DNA from 3 places in the Occultella kanbiaonis genome. Region 2 is predicted to be linked to each of the others. Evidence: riboswitches for the same ligand, from Rfam matches in the RefSeq annotation. Region 2 holds a riboswitch; each other region holds the start of a gene.
The links. A riboswitch is a leader RNA that binds a small molecule or an ion and turns the genes downstream of it on or off. The one in region 2 is predicted to bind S-adenosylmethionine.
Positions count from the first base shown of each region.

Region 1: it holds a riboswitch for S-adenosylmethionine, as region 2 does, so the genes downstream of both, GKS42_RS16390 (LLM class oxidoreductase) here and GKS42_RS01315 (methylenetetrahydrofolate reductase) in region 2, are expected to answer to the same signal.
Region 3: it holds a riboswitch for S-adenosylmethionine, as region 2 does, so the genes downstream of both, GKS42_RS04570 (aminotransferase class V-fold PLP-dependent enzyme) here and GKS42_RS01315 (methylenetetrahydrofolate reductase) in region 2, are expected to answer to the same signal.

Region 1 is NZ_CP046175.1:3,556,848-3,563,045, reverse strand. Features, by position in the region: gene GKS42_RS16395 (lipase family protein) at 81-1,886, shown strand; SAM riboswitch class IV at 1,949-2,063, shown strand; gene GKS42_RS16390 (LLM class oxidoreductase) at 2,329-3,375, shown strand; gene GKS42_RS16385 (glutamate-5-semialdehyde dehydrogenase) at 3,465-4,811, shown strand; gene GKS42_RS26055 (hypothetical protein) at 4,897-5,052, shown strand; gene nadD (nicotinate-nucleotide adenylyltransferase) at 5,099-5,752, shown strand; gene GKS42_RS16375 (hypothetical protein) at 5,749-6,198, shown strand, end outside.
Region 2 is NZ_CP046175.1:301,239-307,436, forward strand. Features, by position in the region: gene GKS42_RS01290 (S-(hydroxymethyl)mycothiol dehydrogenase) at 1-852, opposite strand, end outside; gene GKS42_RS01295 (ABC transporter permease) at 925-1,638, opposite strand; gene GKS42_RS01300 (ABC transporter ATP-binding protein) at 1,635-2,369, opposite strand; gene GKS42_RS01305 (hypothetical protein) at 2,406-2,606, opposite strand; gene GKS42_RS01310 (cytochrome b) at 2,765-3,322, opposite strand; SAM riboswitch class I at 3,467-3,569, shown strand; gene GKS42_RS01315 (methylenetetrahydrofolate reductase) at 3,606-4,544, shown strand; gene metE (5-methyltetrahydropteroyltriglutamate--homocysteine S-methyltransferase) at 4,688-6,198, shown strand, end outside.
Region 3 is NZ_CP046175.1:1,055,082-1,061,279, forward strand. Features, by position in the region: gene GKS42_RS04555 (MFS transporter) at 1-1,172, opposite strand, end outside; gene GKS42_RS04560 (ArsR/SmtB family transcription factor) at 1,248-1,880, shown strand; gene GKS42_RS04565 (GNAT family N-acetyltransferase) at 2,006-2,494, shown strand; gene GKS42_RS04570 (aminotransferase class V-fold PLP-dependent enzyme) at 2,491-3,888, opposite strand; SAM riboswitch class IV at 3,924-4,038, opposite strand; gene GKS42_RS25955 (hypothetical protein) at 4,348-4,536, shown strand; gene GKS42_RS04575 (helix-turn-helix transcriptional regulator) at 4,623-6,198, shown strand, end outside.

The DNA of each region.
Region 1 (6,198 bases), 2.4 Mb from region 2:
TCGCAGGTGCGCCAGACTGGCTCCCCGGGCCGGTTCGGCCCACGAGTGCCGGCACCCGACCGGCGGGTTGGGGGAGCGTCGTGACCGCAGGGACCGAGCAGGCACGGCGATGGCGCCCCCTGGATCCGCAGCCGGCCCCGCCCGCCGTGGCCGTGGTGGTCGGCGCGTTGATGGTCCTGCTCGGGGTCGTGCTCATCACGGTCGCGTCCGGCGCCGGTATCCACCTGCTCGTCGGACTTGTGGCAGCCGGCCTCGTGCTCGCCGGCGTGGCCCGGTACCTGCAGGCGGGTGGGTCATCGATCGCCCGGGTAGACGTCGTCCTCGCGGTGCTGCTGGTCGGCCTGGGCGCGTTCGTCGTGTTGTGGCGCGGGCTCACGCTGCCGGGACTGGTCACCGTCGCGTCCGTGGCGCTGGCAGCGAGCGGGATCGCGGGCATCGTCGGTGCGATCCGCGGTACCCGGGCCGCGCGGGCCGGTGCCGCGTTCGCCGGGGTCGCGGCGCTGCTGTTCGCCGCGCTCGCCCAGGCCTGGCCGGTCCTGACCGTGCTCGCCGTGGGGGTGATCTTCGGTGCGTTCCTCGTCTACGCGGGCCTGGTGCTCGGGATCCCGGCCGCGTTGGCGATGGTGCGGCGCAGGCAGGGTTCGGACGACTCCGGGGCGCGAGACCCACGGCGGCCGGCGGGACGGCTGCGGCGCGGGGGCGCCCTCGCCGTCGGGATCGCAGCCCTGCTGGTCGCGGTGCTCCTGGCCGGTGGCACCTACTGGCTGCGGGCCGGCGGGCCCGAGGTGGTGCCGGACGGGTTCTACACCCCACCGATCGCGGTACCGGACGCGCCGGGACAGCTCCTGCGGCTCGAGCCGCTCTCGAGCGGAGTGCCACCCGGCGCCGACGGTTGGCGCATCCTGTACACGACGACCCACGCGGACGGTTCGCCCGCGGTCGCCAGCGGCACCGTGATCGCGCCGGCCGACCGAACCGCGGAGGCGCTGCCGGTGGTCTCGGTTGCCCACGGCACCACCGGGATCGTGCCGCGCTGCGCACCCTCGCTCGCACCGGCCCCGTTCGGGGGCGGTGCGGGTGCCGCGCTCGAGGACATGGTCGCCCAGGGCTGGGCCGGGGTACTCACCGACTACGTCGGCCTCGGCACGGCGGGTCCGCACCCCTACCTGGTCGGCGAGGAGGCCGGCCGCGACGTGCTGGACGCGCTCCGTGCGGCCCATCAGATCGAGGGGCTGGCTCTGTCCGAGACGACGGCGGTGTGGGGGCACTCGCAAGGCGGTCACGGCGCGCTCTGGACGGCGATCGTCGCCCCCGAGTACGCGCCGGAGTTCACCGTCGTGGGGGTCGCGGCGATGGCGCCGGCCACCGACCTGTACCGCCTCGCGGCCGGCATCAAGGACAAGGTCGCCGGAAAGGTCGTCTCGGCCTACATCGCCGCCTCGTGGGCCCAGTACTACCCGGAGCTCGGCGTCGACGACGTCCTCACCCCGGGCACCGAGTCCGTGGTGGAACGGATCGGTGCACTGTGCTTCGAGGGCCGGGACGCCCTCGCCGCGGGCGTCGCGGCCTCGCAGTTGTTCGACCCGGTGTTCGTCGACGAGGCACTCGACGGTGCCCTCGGGACCGCACTGCGGGACAACAGCCCCACCGACCTCATCGACGTGCCGGTCCTCGTCGCGCAGGGCGACGCCGACACGCTCGTGCTGCCGTCGATGCAGCGGACCTGGGTGAGCGCGCAGTGCGCCGCCGGGCAGTCCCTCGACTACCGCGAGTACACCGGTCTGGACCACCTGAGCCTGGTCGCGGCGGACTCTGCGCTCACCGACGAACTGGTGGAGTGGACCTCGGCTCGCCTGGACGGCGCAGATCCCACCCCGACATGTTGATCCGTACGGACCGCACGGATTTGTTGACACGTCATCAAAGGGCCTCCTAGACTTATCCCCAAGGTCTTGAGTGTCAGCGCACAGCCCCGGCTTGCTGACCGGCAACCCTCCAACTGCGGTGGGGTGCCCCGGGTGACGACCTGGTTCCGGTCATTCGATGCGGAGCAAGCGCACGGCGCCGCAGGCGCTCGAGAAGAGGGAAACACCGCACATGGGCACCATCACCAGGGAACGAGCGACCACGCCGCTGCAGATCTCTCTCGCCATGTGCTGTTGTTCGATGTCGGTCCAGGCCTGAGCCGACCCTCATCCGATGCCCCGGGCGCTCCGCCCCTCGGCATCACCCCCTCATCCGAGGCGGCCCGCAGGCCGGCACGAGTGACACGTGCCGCGCGGGCGAACCGGACGGGGCTCCCCCTCGAACATGAAGGCGTGAACACCCATGTCGCAGTCCCCGCGTACCCGTAATTCCACCCTCATCGCCCTCGACCTCTCCGGCGCCGGTGCCCCCCGCGAGTGGCGCCGCACCGAGGACACCGAGGCCGAGTCCTTCATCATGGGCCGGCTCGCAGGCCTCGCGTCCCTTGCGGACAAGGGCGGCATCGACCTGCTCAGCCTCGACGAGACGTTCCGCGTCGGCGGCCCTCGCCGCCGGGACGCCTGGCTCGACGGCGCCGTGGCCGCCTCCCGCCTGGCCCGGCACACCCGTACCGCAACGCTCGTGGCCACCGTGCCGCTCGGTGTGGCCCGCCCCGAGCACGTGGCCGGCGCGATCTCCAGCGTGCACCGCGCCAGCGCGGAGCGCGCCGGCTGGCAGCTCGAGGCCGCACCGGTCAACGGGACGAGCGCCCGTGCGGTGGACGCCGTCATCAACTCCTGGGCCACGCCGGAGCGCCGCTCGCGCGGCAAGGCGGCCAGCGGATCCTCCGCCCCGGCCGAATCCGAGCGCCGCGCCCCGATCGTGGTGATCGGAGTCCGCAACGCCGTCGACCTCGAACTGGCGGCGGCCCGCGCGGATGTGGCACGCCTGTCCGTGGCCACCTTGGAGGAGGCGCGCACGGCCCGCACCGCGATCCGGCGCGCCGCCGCCGAGTGGGGCCGCAACCCGGACGACATCACGGTGCTCGTCGACATCCACGTCGTGATCTCCGCGGACCGACCCAGCGCCCAGGCGCGCTGGGACCTGCTCAACTCCCTCGAGACGGCGCCTCGGACCGCCCCGCTGCGCTCGATCGGCACAGCCGCGGACCTGGTCGACCTGTGGGCCGAGTGGGTGCACGCCGGCGCGGCCGACGGATTCACGGTGATCCCGGCGTCGGTGCCCACCGATGTCCTCGCCCTGGTGCAGGACGTCGTGCCCGCCCTCACCGCCAGAGGTCTGCGTACCGAGGCTGCCGCCCCGGCCCGGACCGGTGCGGCCGGGTCCGTCGAGACTGCGCGCCCCGCGACCGCCCGCACGGCGCGCAGCCGAGCCGCCGCCGGCGCCTGACCGACGACGCATCTGCCCGCGCGCCCCGGGTCGGGCCACCCACTGGACCCGACCCGGTGACCGGGCCGGCCCGGCCTATCCTTGATCCCATGAGCGTCCAGACCGAACCCGGCGTTGCCGCCACGACCAGCGTGGCGCCCGAGGCGACCGACGGCGAACCGCAGGCAGCCACGCAGGCACGCACCGCCGTCGTCCAGGCCGCCCAACGGGCGAAGATCGCGGCGCGCGCGCTCGCGAGCGCGACCCGCGGCACCAAGGACGAGGCACTGCACGTGCTCGCCGACGCGCTGGTCGCCGCGCAGGCGGAGATCATCGCCGGCAACGCCGAGGACGTCGAGCGGGAGCAGGCGAACGGGATGAGCCCGGGCCTGGTCGACCGGCTCCGTCTCGACTCCGGCCGGATCGCCGCCATCGCCGGCGCGCTGCGGGACCTTGCCGCGCTGCCCGACCCGGTCGGCGAGGTCGTCCGCGGGTCCACCCTGCCGAACGGCCTGACCGTGCGTCAGCTGCGGGTGCCTATGGGCGTGGTCGGGATGATCTACGAGGCCAGGCCGAACGTGACGGTGGACGCCGCCGGGCTCGCCCTCAAGAGTGGCAACGCGGTGATCCTGCGCGGCGGTTCGGCGGCGGCCCGGAGCAACGAGGTGATCGTCCGGGTGCTCTCGCAGGCGCTCACCGGAGTGGGACTGCCCGCGGATGCCATCCAGTCCATCGACGCGCACGGCCGGGAGGGTGCCCGCGAGCTCATGCGGGCCCGGGGCCTGGTCGACGTGCTCGTGCCCCGCGGCGGCGCCAGCCTGATCCAGACCGTCGTGACCGAGTCCACGGTCCCCGTGATCGAGACCGGCGTCGGCAACTGCCACCTGTTCGTCGACGCGGGAGCGGACGTGGCGAAGGCCATCGCGATCCTGCTGAACTCCAAGACCCAGCGCGTGGGCGTGTGCAACGCCCTGGAGACCCTGCTCGTGCACGAGGCGATCGCCGCCGAGTTCCTGCCCGGCGCCCTGAGCGCGCTCGGCGCGGCGGGGGTGCGGATCCACGGGGACGAGGCCACCGCCGTGCACCTCGGCGAGGGTGTCGAGTTCGAACCGGCAACCGAGCAGGACTGGGCCACCGAGTACCTCAGCCTTGACCTGGCGGTGCGCGTGGTGCCGGACCTGGACACCGCCATCGAGCACATCCGCATCTGGACGTCCGGCCACACCGAGGCGATCTGCACGGCCGACGTGACGTCGGTGCAGCGGTTCACCACCGAGCTCGACTCCGCGGCGATCATGGTGAACGCCTCCACCAGGTTCACCGACGGGGGACAGCTCGGCCTGGGTGCCGAGATCGGCATCTCCACCCAGAAACTGCACGCGCGTGGGCCGATGGGACTTGCCGAACTGACCACCACCACGTGGATCGTGCAGGGCGACGGACACGTGCGGCCATGATCACCACCGTGGCGTCTCGGAGCTGGCTGCCGGACGTGCGAGACTTGTCCCTTGAGAGTTGTGGAACCGAGGAGGACCCGAGTCGATGAGTAACTCACTGCTGACATTCGCCGTCGAGCACGGCGAGGAGGCCGGCTCGGGCTTGCCGCCGATCGGTTTCGGCCTGGTCGCGTTCGTCATCTTCGTGTTCCTGCTGTTGGTGGTTCTCGCATTCCGCAGCGTGGGCACGCGCCACCGCTGATCGTGGGTCTTGCCGGCTTCCGGGCCACGCCCCGGCGGAACGGATCGTGATCGCAGCAAGCCCGGTGCCCCTGCGGGTGGGCATCATGGGCGGCACGTTCGACCCCATCCACCACGGCCACCTCGTCGCGGCCAGTGAGGTCGCCGACGAGTTCGGCCTGGACGAGGTCGTCTTCGTCCCCACCGGGGCGCAGCCGTTCAAACTGGACCGCGACGTCACGGTCGCGGAACACCGCTACCTGATGGCGGTGGTGGCGACCGCCTCGAACCCTCGGTTCACCGTGTCCCGGGTGGACATCGACCGACCCGGGGTCACCTACACGATCGACACCCTGCGCGACCTGCATGCGGCCTACCCGGGCGCCGAACTCTTCTTCATCACCGGCGCCGACGCGCTCAGCCAGATCATGCAGTGGAAGGACGTCTCGGAGCTGTTGAAGCTGGCCCACTTCGTGGGTGTCACCCGGCCCGGGCACGACCTGAGCGCCGAGGAACTGCCCCCCGGTGAGTACTCGCTCCTCGAGATCCCGGCCATGGCGATCTCCTCGACGGACTGCCGGCAGCGGGTGATCGCCGGCAAGCCGGTCTGGTACCTGGTGCCGGACGGTGTGGTGCAGTACATCGGCAAGCACCGGCTCTACAGGGACGTGTCGACGATCACCGAGAGGCTGGCACCAGCCGTGGGGGAGGAGGAACTGTGAGCGAGGAGGAGGACACCTCGACCGCCGGCCTCGGCGAACGTCGACGGCGCCGGGAGGCCGAGCGCGCCCGCGCGCGTGCCGCTGGGCTCGAGCGACCGTTGAGCCGCCGCGAGTTGCGGGCCCGTGACGAGGCACTCGCCAGCGGCGCCCTGCAGCTGGGCCCGGACGGCCCGGTGCCGACCCCGATGTCCGCCACGAGCGCCCTGAGCGCGCACACGGCGCCGTCTGCGGCCACCCCCGCCAGCGGCGGACCGCGACGCCGCGCCACCGGCGCAGTCTCCTCCTCGCCCACGGACACAGCTACCGACGGCGCGGCCGGCCCCGACACCGCGACCACCGGCACAGCTACCGACGGCGCGGCCGGCCAGGACACCGCGACCACCGTCACGGAGAGTGACGCTGCGGCGGCTGCCGCCCCGGCGACCACCGGCCCGGCAAGCGAAGGC
Region 2 (6,198 bases):
CGTCGGGTTCGGCACGCCGACCAGTACCACGACGCCGGCCAGGTCCCTGGCGTAGAACGCCTGCTTGTACGTCTCCGGGCGGCCGACGGCGTCGATGACCACATCCGCGCCGAAGCCGCCGGTCAGCTCGCGGATCGCCTCGACCGGGTCGGTGCTCGAGGAGTTCACCGTGTGGGTGGCGCCGGCACCCTTGGCCCACTCGAGCTTGGTGTCCTCGACATCGACGGCGATGATCGTGCCCGCGCCGGCCAGCGCGGCGCCCATGATCGCGGCGTCCCCGACGCCGCCGCAGCCGAACACCGCGACGGTGTCGCCACGGGTCACGCCGCCGGTGTTGATGGCGGCCCCGATGCCTGCCATCACGCCGCAGCCGAGCAGCCCGGCCGCCTCCGGGGCAGCCGCGGGGTCCACCTTGGTGCACTGCCCGGCGGCGACCAGGGTCTTCTCCGCGAACGCGCCGATGCCGAGCGCGGGGGAGAGCTCGGTCCCGTCCTCGAGGGTCATCCGCTGGGTGGCGTTGTGGGTCGCGAAGCAGTACCACGGCCGGCCCCGCAGGCAGGCCCGGCACTGGCCGCACACGGCCCGCCAGTTCAGGATCACGTAGTCGCCCGGTGCCACCTCGGTGACCCCCGGTCCGACCTCCTCGACGATCCCGGCCGCCTCGTGGCCGAGCAGGAACGGGAACTCGTCGTTGATGCCGCCGTTGCGGTAGTGCAGGTCGGTGTGGCAGACGCCGCATGCCTGGATCCGCACGACCGCCTCCCCGACGCCGGGATCGGGGATCACGATCGTCGTCAGTTCGACGGGGGCATCCTTGGCGCGGGCGATGACGCCCTGGACCTTCTGGGGCACGGTTGATCCTCAGGTTTCGGGTTCGGGGGTTCGCGGCCAGCCTAACCAGCGCCCCGCCCGGTTGGGCGGACCTCAGGGAGTCCGTCGCCGCAGGGTGGCGGACCCGAGCGCGAGCATCCCGACGATGAAGGCCACCAGCACGGCCAACGGAGGAGCCAGGTCGGGTGCGGACTCGCGGGCCACCTCGTTCATCGCGTCGACGGCGTAGGAGAGCGGAAGGACGTTGGAGACGACCTCCAGGAACCGGGGCAGCTCGGCGCGCGGGACCAGCAGCCCGCACAGCAGTACCTGGGGGAGCACGATCGCCGGCATGAACTGGACGGCCTGGAACTCGGTGTTCGCGAACGCGCTCACGAACAGGCCGAGGGCCACACCGAGGAGGGAGTCGAGCACCGCGATCAGCACCAGGAGCGCCCACGGCCCCTGTACCTCGAGGCCGAGCGGGCCGAGCATGAGCGCCGAGGCGAGCAGCGCCTGCGCGGTGGCCATCACGCCGAACGCCAGGGCGTAGCCGCCGAGGAAGGAGAGCTTCGACAGCGGCAGGGTGAGCAGCCGCTCCAGGGTGCCCGACCGGCGCTCGCGAAGCGTCGCGATCGAGGTGATGAGGAACATGATGATCATCGGGAACAGGGCGAGCAGCGCGGGGCCGATGCTCGTGAACGTCGGGCCGCCGTCGTAGATCCACCAGAGCAGGGTGAGCAGCACGCACGGGACGACGAGGATCATCGCGACGGTGCGTGGGTCATGCCGCAACTGGCGCAGCACCCGGGCGGCGGTGGCGATCACGGCGCCCGGCCCTCCCGCACGAGGGCGAGGAAGGCCTGCTCCGCGGAGTCCGTGCCGGTCCGGGTCAGCAGGTCGGCCGGGGTGCCCTGCGCGAGGACGCGTCCCTCGCGCAGCAGCACCAGGCGATCGCAGCGGATCGCCTCGTCCATGACATGCGAGGAGACGAGCACGGCGGTACCGCTCGCGGCGATGTCGGCGAAGGTGTGCCACAGGGAGTCCCGGAGCACCGGGTCAAGGCCGACGGTCGGCTCGTCGAGCACCACCAGTCGCGGCCGGCCGAGCAGCGCAGCGGCAAGATTCACCCGGGAGGCCTGGCCGCCGGAGAGCGTGCCGGTCAGCTGGCCACGCTGCGGGCTCAGGTCCACCACGTCCAGCACCCGGTCGGTGTCGGCGCGTGCGTCGTTGACGCCGAGCACCCGGGCGAAGTACCGCAGGTTCTCCGCCACCGTGAGGTCGGGATAGACGCTCGGCGCCTGCGTGACGTAGCCGACCTCGCGCCGCAGCGGCGCACTGCCGGCCGGATGGCCGAGCACCGTCACGGAACCGGCCGTGGTCACCTGCACGCCGAGGATCGACCGGATCAGCGTGGTCTTGCCCGAGCCCGACGGGCCGAGCAGTCCGGTGATGAGGCCCTCGGCGACGTCCACGTCCACGCCGTCCAGGGCCGTGGTGGCGCCGCGGATCACCCGCAGTCCGCGCACCTGCACGGCGGCTCCGGTGGTGTTCGCCATGAGATGCATGATCCTCCCGGGACGCGGCGGCGGTGCTCAGGCGCCGATCAGATCCTCCAGCGCGTCGAGGTCGTCCAGCAGTGCCATCTCCCGGGCGTCCAGACCGCCGGCGCCGGCGCGCATCCGCAGGTCGTCCTCGTCGCAGGTCCCGGCGATGCGGCCGAGCACGGCGTCCCGCTCTGCCCGGGCGGCGGCCAGGCTCAGTTCTTCACGCAACTGGGCGATTCGTCCGTTCATCCCTCGCGCTCCCTCCCGCCGGCGACCGGAGGCCGGGCCGCCGGTGACCCGGCGGCGGTGACCCGGCTGACTCCGCTGACCCGGCCCTGACTCGGCGTTGTTCCCGACTATGCACCCGCCGGCCGACATCGTGGTCGAGGTGCGCGGGCGCGCCGCGATCACAGCATCCGGTCGAGCAGCCGGTCCCGGTCCAGAAACTGGTGCTTGAGCACCAGGCCGACGTGGGCGATCAGGGCCAGGAGGAACACGACGTGTGTCGCGAGGTGCACGATCAGCCCGGCGTCGTCGTCGACGACGGGCAGCGGTGCGGGCCACTCGTAGGGGCCGACATCCCACTCGGAGTCGGTCCCGAACAGCAGGGCGAGGCCGGTGAGCGGGATCGCGAACATCGCCACGTACAGGGTGCGCTCGACCGCGGTCGCGACGCGGCGCTCGGCTCCGGAGAGCCCGGGCGCCCAGTCCGGCAGGCCGCCCACGCGGCGCCACCACACGCGCACGCACGCGAGCAGGAGGATCACCGTGCCGAGCACGGCGTGCGGCACGATCCACCACTCGTCCTCACCACCGAAGAACAGGTCGGCTGCCCACTCGAGCAGGTCGTCGAACCGGTCGATCGAGTAGCCGAGGACGAACTGGATGCCCATGGCCGCGGCCATCGTCCAGTGCAACACCTTCGTGACCGTGCCGTAGCCGGTCGAGGCACCGTTCGCGCTCATGCCCGAGCATCCTCCTCCAGGTGGGCCGGTCCGGCGAGGCGGGGCGTCGTGGCACGCCCGGGTGGGGTGGAGCGTCAGCCGGATGAATCTCAGTCGGTGAAACGCTCGCGGCATTGCGGGTCGGCCGGGTACCATCGAAGCCAATCACCATCCAGAGCGGTCGAGAGTCCTGGCTCGTCGACGCCGCAGCAACCCCCCAACGGAAGCCTCCCGAGGGGAAGGGTGCTAAAGCCAGGGTCGATGGAGTTCACATGAAGGCAACACCAGCGCACGAGGCGTTGCGATGAGCACGGCGAGTCTGTACCGGGCGCCTGGCGAGCGCCCCACGATCTCGTTCGAGTTGTACCCACCCCGCACCCCCAAGGGTGAGGTCTCGCTGCAGCGGACGGTCCTGGACCTGGCCCAGATCGGGCCGGACTACTTCTCGGTGACCTACGGCGCCTCCGGGGCGACCCGGCAGACGTCGCGTGACCTCATCTGCACCATCCTGCGGGACACGCCCGTGACCCCGATAGCGCACCTGACCTGCGTCGGGGCGTCCGAGGCGGACCTGACCGAGTACATCAGCGGGCTGCTCGACGAGGGCGTCCGGGACTTCCTCGCCCTGCGTGGGGACCCGCCGGCCGGCCAGGAGGACTGGCAGCCGCACCCGGACGGTCTGACCCGGGCGAGTCAGCTCGTCGCCCTGCTGCGGAGTGTCGTCGCAGCGCGTCTCGGGCCGGCGGACCTGGTCAGCATCTCGGTGGCGGCCTACCCCGGCGGCGACTACGGGCCGGACGGGCAGGCCGTGGTGGACCCGAGCGACGTGGCCGCGCTGCTGGAGAAGCAGGATGCCGGCGCCGACTTCGCGATCACCCAGGTCTTCTTCGACCCGGCGCACTACGCCGAACTGGTGTCCGCAGCGCGGGCCGGTGGCGTCCGGATCCCGATCATCCCCGGGCTCATCCCGCTCACCGACCCGAAGCGGCTGCGCCGCCTGGAGGAGCTCACCGGGGTCCGGGTCCCGGAGCAGCTCCTGGACTCCCTCGACTCCGCCGCGAGCCCCGACGAGGCGTACCAGCGGGGTCTGACCGCGAGCGTGGACCTGATCGACGGCGTCCTCGCGGCCGGTGCTCCCGGACTGCACCTGTACACGTTCAACTCGTCGAAGGCCGCGCTCGATCTCCTCGACCGGGCCGGACTCGCCCCAACAGTTGCCCTGGGGGGCACCTCCCCCCAGTGACCGCACCGGCCTGACCCGGTGTGCGCCGCGACGGCGGGCGCACCGGGCCGGCCCGGCACTCGAGACAACCGATCGGCCCACGCGGCCGACGGGGGTCGTTTCACCCTGCTCGAACCGCAATCCTGGACAGAAGGAGCACCACCATGTCAGTGCACGAAGGCGTCCCCGCGTTCCCGGCCGCCACCATCCTCGGCTACCCCCGGATCGGGCCGCGCCGCGAGCTCAAGCGCGCCGTCGAGTCGTTCTGGGCCGGCCGCAGCACGGCGCCGGAGCTCGGCGCGGTGGCCCGGGACCTGCGCGAGCGCACTCGGACGAACCTGGCCGGACTCGGCCTCGGCACCGAGGACGCCTCCATCCCGTCCGACTTCACCTTCTACGATCAGGTGCTCTCCGTGGCCGCGCACCTGGGCGCGATCCCGGAACGGTTCGCGCACCTGCGCGGCCCCGACGGCGCCCTCGACCTCGCCGGCATGTTCACCCTCGCGCGGGGCGAGGGTGACCTGGCCCCGCTGGAGATGACCAAGTGGTTCGACTCCAACTACCACTACCTCGTCCCGGAGATCGGACCGGACACCGAGTTCCGCCTCGTCGAGACCCCGAGCGTGGCGGCGTTCGCAGCCGCCCTGGCCGACGGCGTGGTGACCCGGCCCGTGCTGGTCGGCCCGGTCACGTTCCTGCTGCTGGCCAAGCCGAGCGAGTCGGCGCCCGAGGGATTCTCCCCGCTGTCCCGGCTCGACGACCTGCTCGTCGCGTACGCCGACTGGCTCCGCGCGTTCGCCGAGGCGGGCGCCACCTGGGTGCAGCTCGACGAACCGGCCCTGGTGAGCGACACCTGGGCGGAGCCGTCCGCGCAGGTGAGCGCCGCCGTCGGGCGTGCCTACCAGGCACTCTCGGTGGACCTGGCCCGCCCGGAGCGGCCGGCCCTGTTCGTGGCCACGCCCTACGGCCCGCTCGGCGAGCGGTTCGCGGACCTCGCGGCCACCGGCGTCGAAGCCATCGGGCTGGACCTCGTGCGCGGCGAGGCACCCGCGATCGACGACGCGGTCCGTACCGCCCTCTCGGGCCGGACCGTCGTGGCGGGTGTCGTCGACGGGCACAACATCTGGCGCACCGACCTGGACGCCGCGGCCGCGGCCGTGGCCCAGCTGCGCGCGGACCTCGGAGCGGACGTCGACGTCGCCGTGTCCACCTCGACGTCGCTGTTCCACGTGCCGCACACCACCTCCGACGAGCCCGACCTGCCGCAGCGACTGCTGTCCTGGCTCGCGTTCGCCGACGAGAAGGTCGGCGAGGTGCTCGCGCTGGCCGCCGGGCCGGACGCGGCGGGCGAGGCGTTCGCGCACTCCCGCGAGGTCGCCGCGGACCGGGCCGGTGCACCCGGGGTCGTGGTGCCGGAGGTCCGGGACCGCGCCGCCGGCCTCACCGACGCCGACTTCCACCGCGGCGCCTACGACGCACGGGTCGCCGCCCAGGACGCGGTGCTGGACCTGCCGCCCCTGCCGACGACCACGATCGGGTCGTTCCCGCAGACGTCCGAGCTCCGCGTCGCCCGGGCCAGCCTGCGCAAGGGCGAGATCACCGCCGAGCAGTACGCGGAGGCGATGCGCGCCGAGATCGCCCACGTGATCGAGCTGCAGGAGAAGCTCGGCCTGGA
Region 3 (6,198 bases), 750 kb from region 2:
GGCATCGCCCCGATCCCGAGGACCATGGACGCACTGTTCGCCCGGCCGAGGAGTTCGCTCGGCGTCGCGACCATGAAGTACCCCATCAGAGCCGCGTTCAGGGCGGGGACGGCGAGCACCGAGGCCGCGAGCACGGCGGTGATCGCCCAGACCGAGTCCACGAGCGAGAGGGAGTAGGCGCCGACGGCCGCCACGGTCAGCCCCACGATCGTCAGTGCGCCGGCCGGCACCCGGGACACCAGCATCGGCGCGACGACAGCCCCGAGCAGCATCGCGGCACCCGCCCCGGCCGAGACCCAACCGATCGCAGCCGGCGACTGCCCGTCCTGCTGCAACGCGTACACCACGGTCGTGATGGCAGCGTTGAAGCCGAGGTTGATGATCGTGGACACCAGCAGGACGCCGCGCAGGTCCGTGCGGGAGAGCAGCCAGGCGAAGCCGGCGCGCAGCTCCGCGAGCGCGTTCCGCTCGGGTGCCCGCGCACCCGCCGTGGCGGTGCCCGCGGCGGGCGTGGCCGGGACGTCCGGGTCGGTCGGAGGGTGTGCCTCGGGCGCGGGGTTCGCCTCGGCCGCACGCGACGACCGGCCGAGCCACCACGCGGCGACCGCCGCGATCAGGTGACAGGCGGTCATGGCGGCGCCGACCACCCAGCCGCCGACTGCGAGCAGGGCGCCGCCGAGAGGGCCGCCGGCGAGCTGGAGCACGGCGTCCCGTCCCTGGTTCGCCGCCTGGGCGCGGCCCATCGCGCCGTCCGGCACGACCTCCTTCAGGGCGCTCTCGCCGGCGACGTCGAAGAGGCCGGTGCGCGCCGCAAGTCCCACGGCGACGACCAGGAGGGTCGTGAACGTGAGGGCGTCTCGGAGTGCGAGCAGGGTGAACGAGCCGGCGATCACGACGCCGACGGACGAGCCGAGCACCATCAGGGCGATCCGGCGGTACCGGTCCGCGATGACGCCGCCGGCCAGCGTGGTCAGCGCGCGCACGGCCAGGGCCACGGCGCCGATGATGCCGGCCCGGGCCGGGTCGTTCGTGACGATCAGGGCGAGGAGGGGGACCGCGAAGGAGAACAGGGCGGCCGCGAGCCCCTTGCTGGTGTCACTGATCAGCCAGGTGAGATACCGCGTGTTGCGCAGCAGCGACGGGGGCGCAGCAACGGTTGCGTCGGGGAGCATGACCGCAACCCTAGATCCGCAAGGAAGATTGCGCAATAGTGTTTGCGCAAGATTTGGTGGGGATATGCTCGAACCATGTCGGACACGGAGGACGAGCGCATGGAGGAGGCTGCGCCGGCGGCCAACCACGGGCACGAGGGTGGGCTCTGGAGCGAGGCCGTGATGACGTCGGCGATGCTCAAGGCGCTGGCGCACCCGCTCCGGCGGCGGATCACGAAGGTGCTCACCCAGCGGGAGTTCGCGCGCGCCGCGGACGTTGCCGCGGATCTCGATGAGCCGGCGAACAGCGTCAGCTTCCACCTGCGCGTCCTCGCGGACGCCGGCCTGATCGTGGAGGCTCCCGAGCGGGCCCGGGACCGACGCGACCGGGTGTGGACCCGCGTGCCGGGCGCCTACAGCCTCGGCACCCCCGAACATCCCGTGGAGGACGAGATGCTCGGGGGCGTCCTCATGCGCACCGTGATCGACGACCACCACGAACTCGTGCGCCGGGTGGCAGCCTGGGCCCCGGAGTACGTCACCGGCCGCGCGACGGACGTGCACGCGCTGTTCACCCAGCGGACGGTCCGCCTCACCGAGGCCGAGTTCGACGCGATGATGACGAAGGTCGAGGACGTGATGCGGGCAGCCGTCGACGCGCACGATCCCGATGACCCGGACGGCCGGGTCTGGGAGATCGACACCGTCGCGGCGGACAACACGATCTGATCGGTGCCGGGTGGCGCGGCCGCGATGGTGCGCCGGGTCCTGCCGCACGCACCACCGCACGCTCGTGCGCGGCGCCACCTGGCAGACTGAGCGGTTCGTGGGTCGCGATGTCTCGGAGGTGCCGCGTGGTCCCGTCACGCCAGGTCGTACGCCCGGCCCGCGACGGCGATCTCATGGCCCTCCAGGAGCTCGCGCGGCGCACGATCGATGCGAGCTATCGACCGTTCCTGGGCGACGAGAACGTCGATGCCTTCGTCGGCTCGGGTGCCTCGGACGAGCACGTCGCGGGCCACCTCAGGCGGGGGCAGGTGCTCTGCCTGGAGGCTGCGGGGACGATCGTCGGGCTCGCCGTCGTCGAAGGGCCGACGGTCGACCTGCTCATGGTCGACGTCCGACGGCATCGCGAGGGCCTGGGCACAGCGCTCCTGGCCCGGGTCGAGGAGTTGCTGTTCGTGCAGTACGAGTCGGTCCGGCTCGAGACCTTCGTCGGGAACACGGCGGCCCTCGCCTTCTACGAAGCGTGCGGCTGGTCGGTGACCAGCCGCACGCCTTCGGACAGCGCCATGCCCGACCGGCTCGAGCTCGTCAAGCACCGCCCGGTCGACGCCACCTAGTGCGCGACGGCGGCGAGCACCTCGGCGACCGACGGTGCGGGGCCGCAGCCCGCGCCCGCGGCGGCGGTCGCCAACACCGAAGGGGCGTCGGAGTCCGCGTGCAGTGCCTGCAGCAGTGCGATCGCCTCGGGGAGCTCGCGCTGGTCGTCGCGCGGCTGCCAGCGGCCGCCCACGACCTCGTAGTCCGACCGGGGTCCGGTGCCGACGAACTCGGACACGCCCCGGACGAGCCGGTCGACGTCCTCCTCGGTGGTACCCAGGCCGATGCTGGCCCGCAGGCCGGCTTCGACGCCCCTGGCCTCGAGCAGGGGGTGCGCGCAGAACCGCCCGTCGCGAACGCCGATGCCGTGCTCGGCGGACAGGTACGCCGCCACCAGGCCGGCGTCGTGGCCTGCCACGGTGAAGGAGACCACGCTCACCGGGTCCGCGGAGTCCGACCAGAGCCGTAGCACCTGCACGCCCGGGATCTCGGTCAGCGCGGACACCAGGCGTTCCCGCAGCGCACCGTCGTGCTCGGCGAGGCGATCCGCGACGGCGGTCAGCTCGGTCGCCGCGACCCCGAGGGCCAGGGCTCCGATCACGTTCGGGCTGCCCGCCTCGTGCCGCTGCGGCGCCGGCTCCCACGAGGTGTGGCCGACCGTGACATTCGTGACCGCGCCGCCGCCGGCGAGGTAGGGGCGGCCGGCGTCAAGCCAGTCCCGCCGACCGATCAGCGCGCCCGCGCCGTACGGCGCGTACAGCTTGTGTCCCGAGACGGCGACGTAGTCCGCGCCCGTCTCGGTCAGGGAGAACGGCCGGTGCGGCGCCAGTTGGGCGGCGTCCACGACCACCCTCGCTCCCGCCGCGTGCGCCAGGGCGACCACCTCCGCGACCGGCAGTGACTCGCCGGTCACGTTCGAGGCGCCGGTGATCGCCACCAGCCGGTAGTTCCGCGTCGCGAGGGCGTTGGTCAGGGCCTCGAGGGTCGCGGCGACAGTCCCGCGTGCCTTCAGCACGTCAGCGCCGATCCGCTGCCAGGGCAGCAGGTTCGCGTGGTGCTCGATGTCCAGGACCAGGACTCGGGCGCCGTCCGGCACGCACCCGGCGAGCAGGTTCAGCGAGTCGGTCGTGTTGCGGGTGATCACCACGACGTCGTCCTCCCGGGCGCCCACGAACCGGCCGATCGCCGTCCGCGACTGCTCGTAGAGGGCCGTGGAGACCTGGGACAGGTACCCGGCGCCGCGGTGCACCGACGCATACAGGGGCAAGGCCCGGGTGACGGCCTCGGCAACGGCGGCCAGTGCCGGGGCGCTCGCGGCGTAGTCGAGGTTCGCGTACCGCACGGTCGCGGCGCCGTCGAGCGGGACCGTCAGCGGGACTCGGGTCTCGGAGCCGACGAGGGGGAGTAGTGCCATGTGAGAGCCTCCAGATCGCTGTGGGACCCGTGGCGGGTCCGCGCTTGCCGGCGCCACCGCGGCACCGACCCGGTCGTCACCCGGGGCACCCCACCGCGGTTGGAGGGTTGCCGGCCAGCAAGCCGGGGCTACGCGCTGGCACTCATGACCTACCCGGCATGATGCCACGGGAACCCCGGCCGGTGGGCCGAACGGCGCCCGGTGTCCGCATGATGGACGCCACCGGCGGGCGTGCGTGCGACTGAGGTGCGGACGATCCCCCGAGCGCCCGCTCGGCCGTCGGCGGAGGACCCCTTACCTCTGTGACGGGTGCCGGATCCGGCATCCCTTACTCGCTCAGCCGACCCCTCAGTGCGCGGGTAAGGGGTCGGCCCCCGAGGGCCCGCGTGACCACCCGATACCTGACCCCTGTGCCTCAGCGGCACCGTATCGGTCATGGGAACGAGCAAGGAGCACATCATGGAACCGAATCTGGACATCCTGAACGCCGACCTGGCGTACCGGCGCGAGCACCTGCTGTCGGAACTCGGCTCCCGTCAGCGGAACTCACGCCACAGCGGCGTGCGCCGCCTGATCGAGGAGCGCCGGGTCCGGCGGGCGGCCGCGGCGCGCGGTCTCGACCCCGCGGACCTGATCAAGCGGGCCTGAGCGGGCCGGGCGTGGCGGCCGTCGTGGAGCCGTGGGGCGGATATACATCCGTCCCCACGGAGCCGACCCGTGACAAGATCTCGGATGTGGCACGGGTCGGCTCCGAGATCGCGCTGGTAGCGCGCGGTGACGAACTCGCGCGCCTCCGCGAGATCTGGGCGCAGGCTGCCGCCGGCTCGGCAGCGGCCGTCCTGCTCCCCGGTGACGCGGGAGTGGGCAAGACGCGGCTCGTGACCGAGTTCGCGGCCGAGGTCCGAGCCGGCGGCGGCTACGTGCTCACGGGCCACTGCGTCGGCCTCGGCGAGTCGGCCCCGCCCTACCTTCCCGTCGTGGAGATCCTCGAACAGATCCGAGACGCCGATCCCGGGATCCTCGAGGACCGGCAGGCGCTGGCGACCCTGGTGAGCCGCTCGGGCACCGACCGTCCCACCGAGCAGCTGCCGCTGTTCGACTCCTTCCTCGGCGTGCTCACCACCCTCAGTGCGGAGCGCCCGGTCCTGCTCGTGATCGAGGACCTGCACTGGTCCGACCCGTCCACGCGGGACCTGATCACGTTCCTGGTCGCGCGGATGTCCGAGCAGCGCCTCACGGTGGTGCTGACCTACCGCTCGGACGACCTGCACCGGCGGCACCCCGTGCGGCCGATGACCGTGGAGCTGGGGCGGATGCGCCGGGTCGAACGCCTCGAGCTCGACCCGTTCTCACCCGAGGAGGCGCGGGCCTTCGCGCGAGAACTGGCCCTGCTCGACCACCTCGGCACCGGTGCCGATGAGCACCTGATCGCCGACATCGCCCGCCGCTCCGAGGGGAACGCCTTCTTCGCCGAGGAACTGCTCTCCAGTGCCCGCTCGGCCACCGGCCTTGGCGACGCCCTCGCCGACGTCCTGCTCGGCCGCATCGAACGGCTCGGTCCGAACGCGCAGCGACTAGTGCGCACCGCCGCGGTCTCCGGCCAGCGCCGGATCCGGCACAGCACCCTCCGGGCGGTTCTCGATCTGACCGACGACGAGCTCGAGGAGGCCCTGCGCGACTGCGTCCAACTGCACGTGCTGGTCGCCGATCCCGACGGCGATGCCTCCTACGAGTTCCGGCACGCCCTGCTCCGCGAGGCGGCGTACTCCGACCTCCTGCCCGGCGAGCGCACCCGCATCCACGCGGCCTACGCCAGCCTGCTCGCGCACCTGCGGCTGTCCGGCTGGCGGGGCGCACAGGCCTACCACGCGAGCCGGGCGAACGACCTGCCCACCGCGTTGGCCGCGCACGTGGGTGCCGCGGACGAAGCCGCTCAGGTCGGAGCGACCGCCGACACGCTCGCGCACCTGGAGAGCGCACTGGCCCTGTGGCAGGCCGTACCGGACCCGGCCACGGTGAGCGGCACCGACGAACTCCATCTGACCATCCGGGCCTCGGATGCCGCGGTCGCCGCCGGGCAGGTGGACCGGTCCCTCGCGTTCGCACGGGCCGCTCTCAAGCTCGCCGACGCCGACGGCGACATCGTTGCGCGAGCCTCGGTGCGCCGTCGCCTCGCCAAGATCCTCTATTCGGTGGATCAGTGGCAGGAGGCACAGTCGGTCATCACCGAGGCCTGGGATCTGATCCGCGACGAGCCCACGAGTTCCGAACGCGCCTGGGTGCTGAGCACGCTCGCGTTCGGGGAGTTGA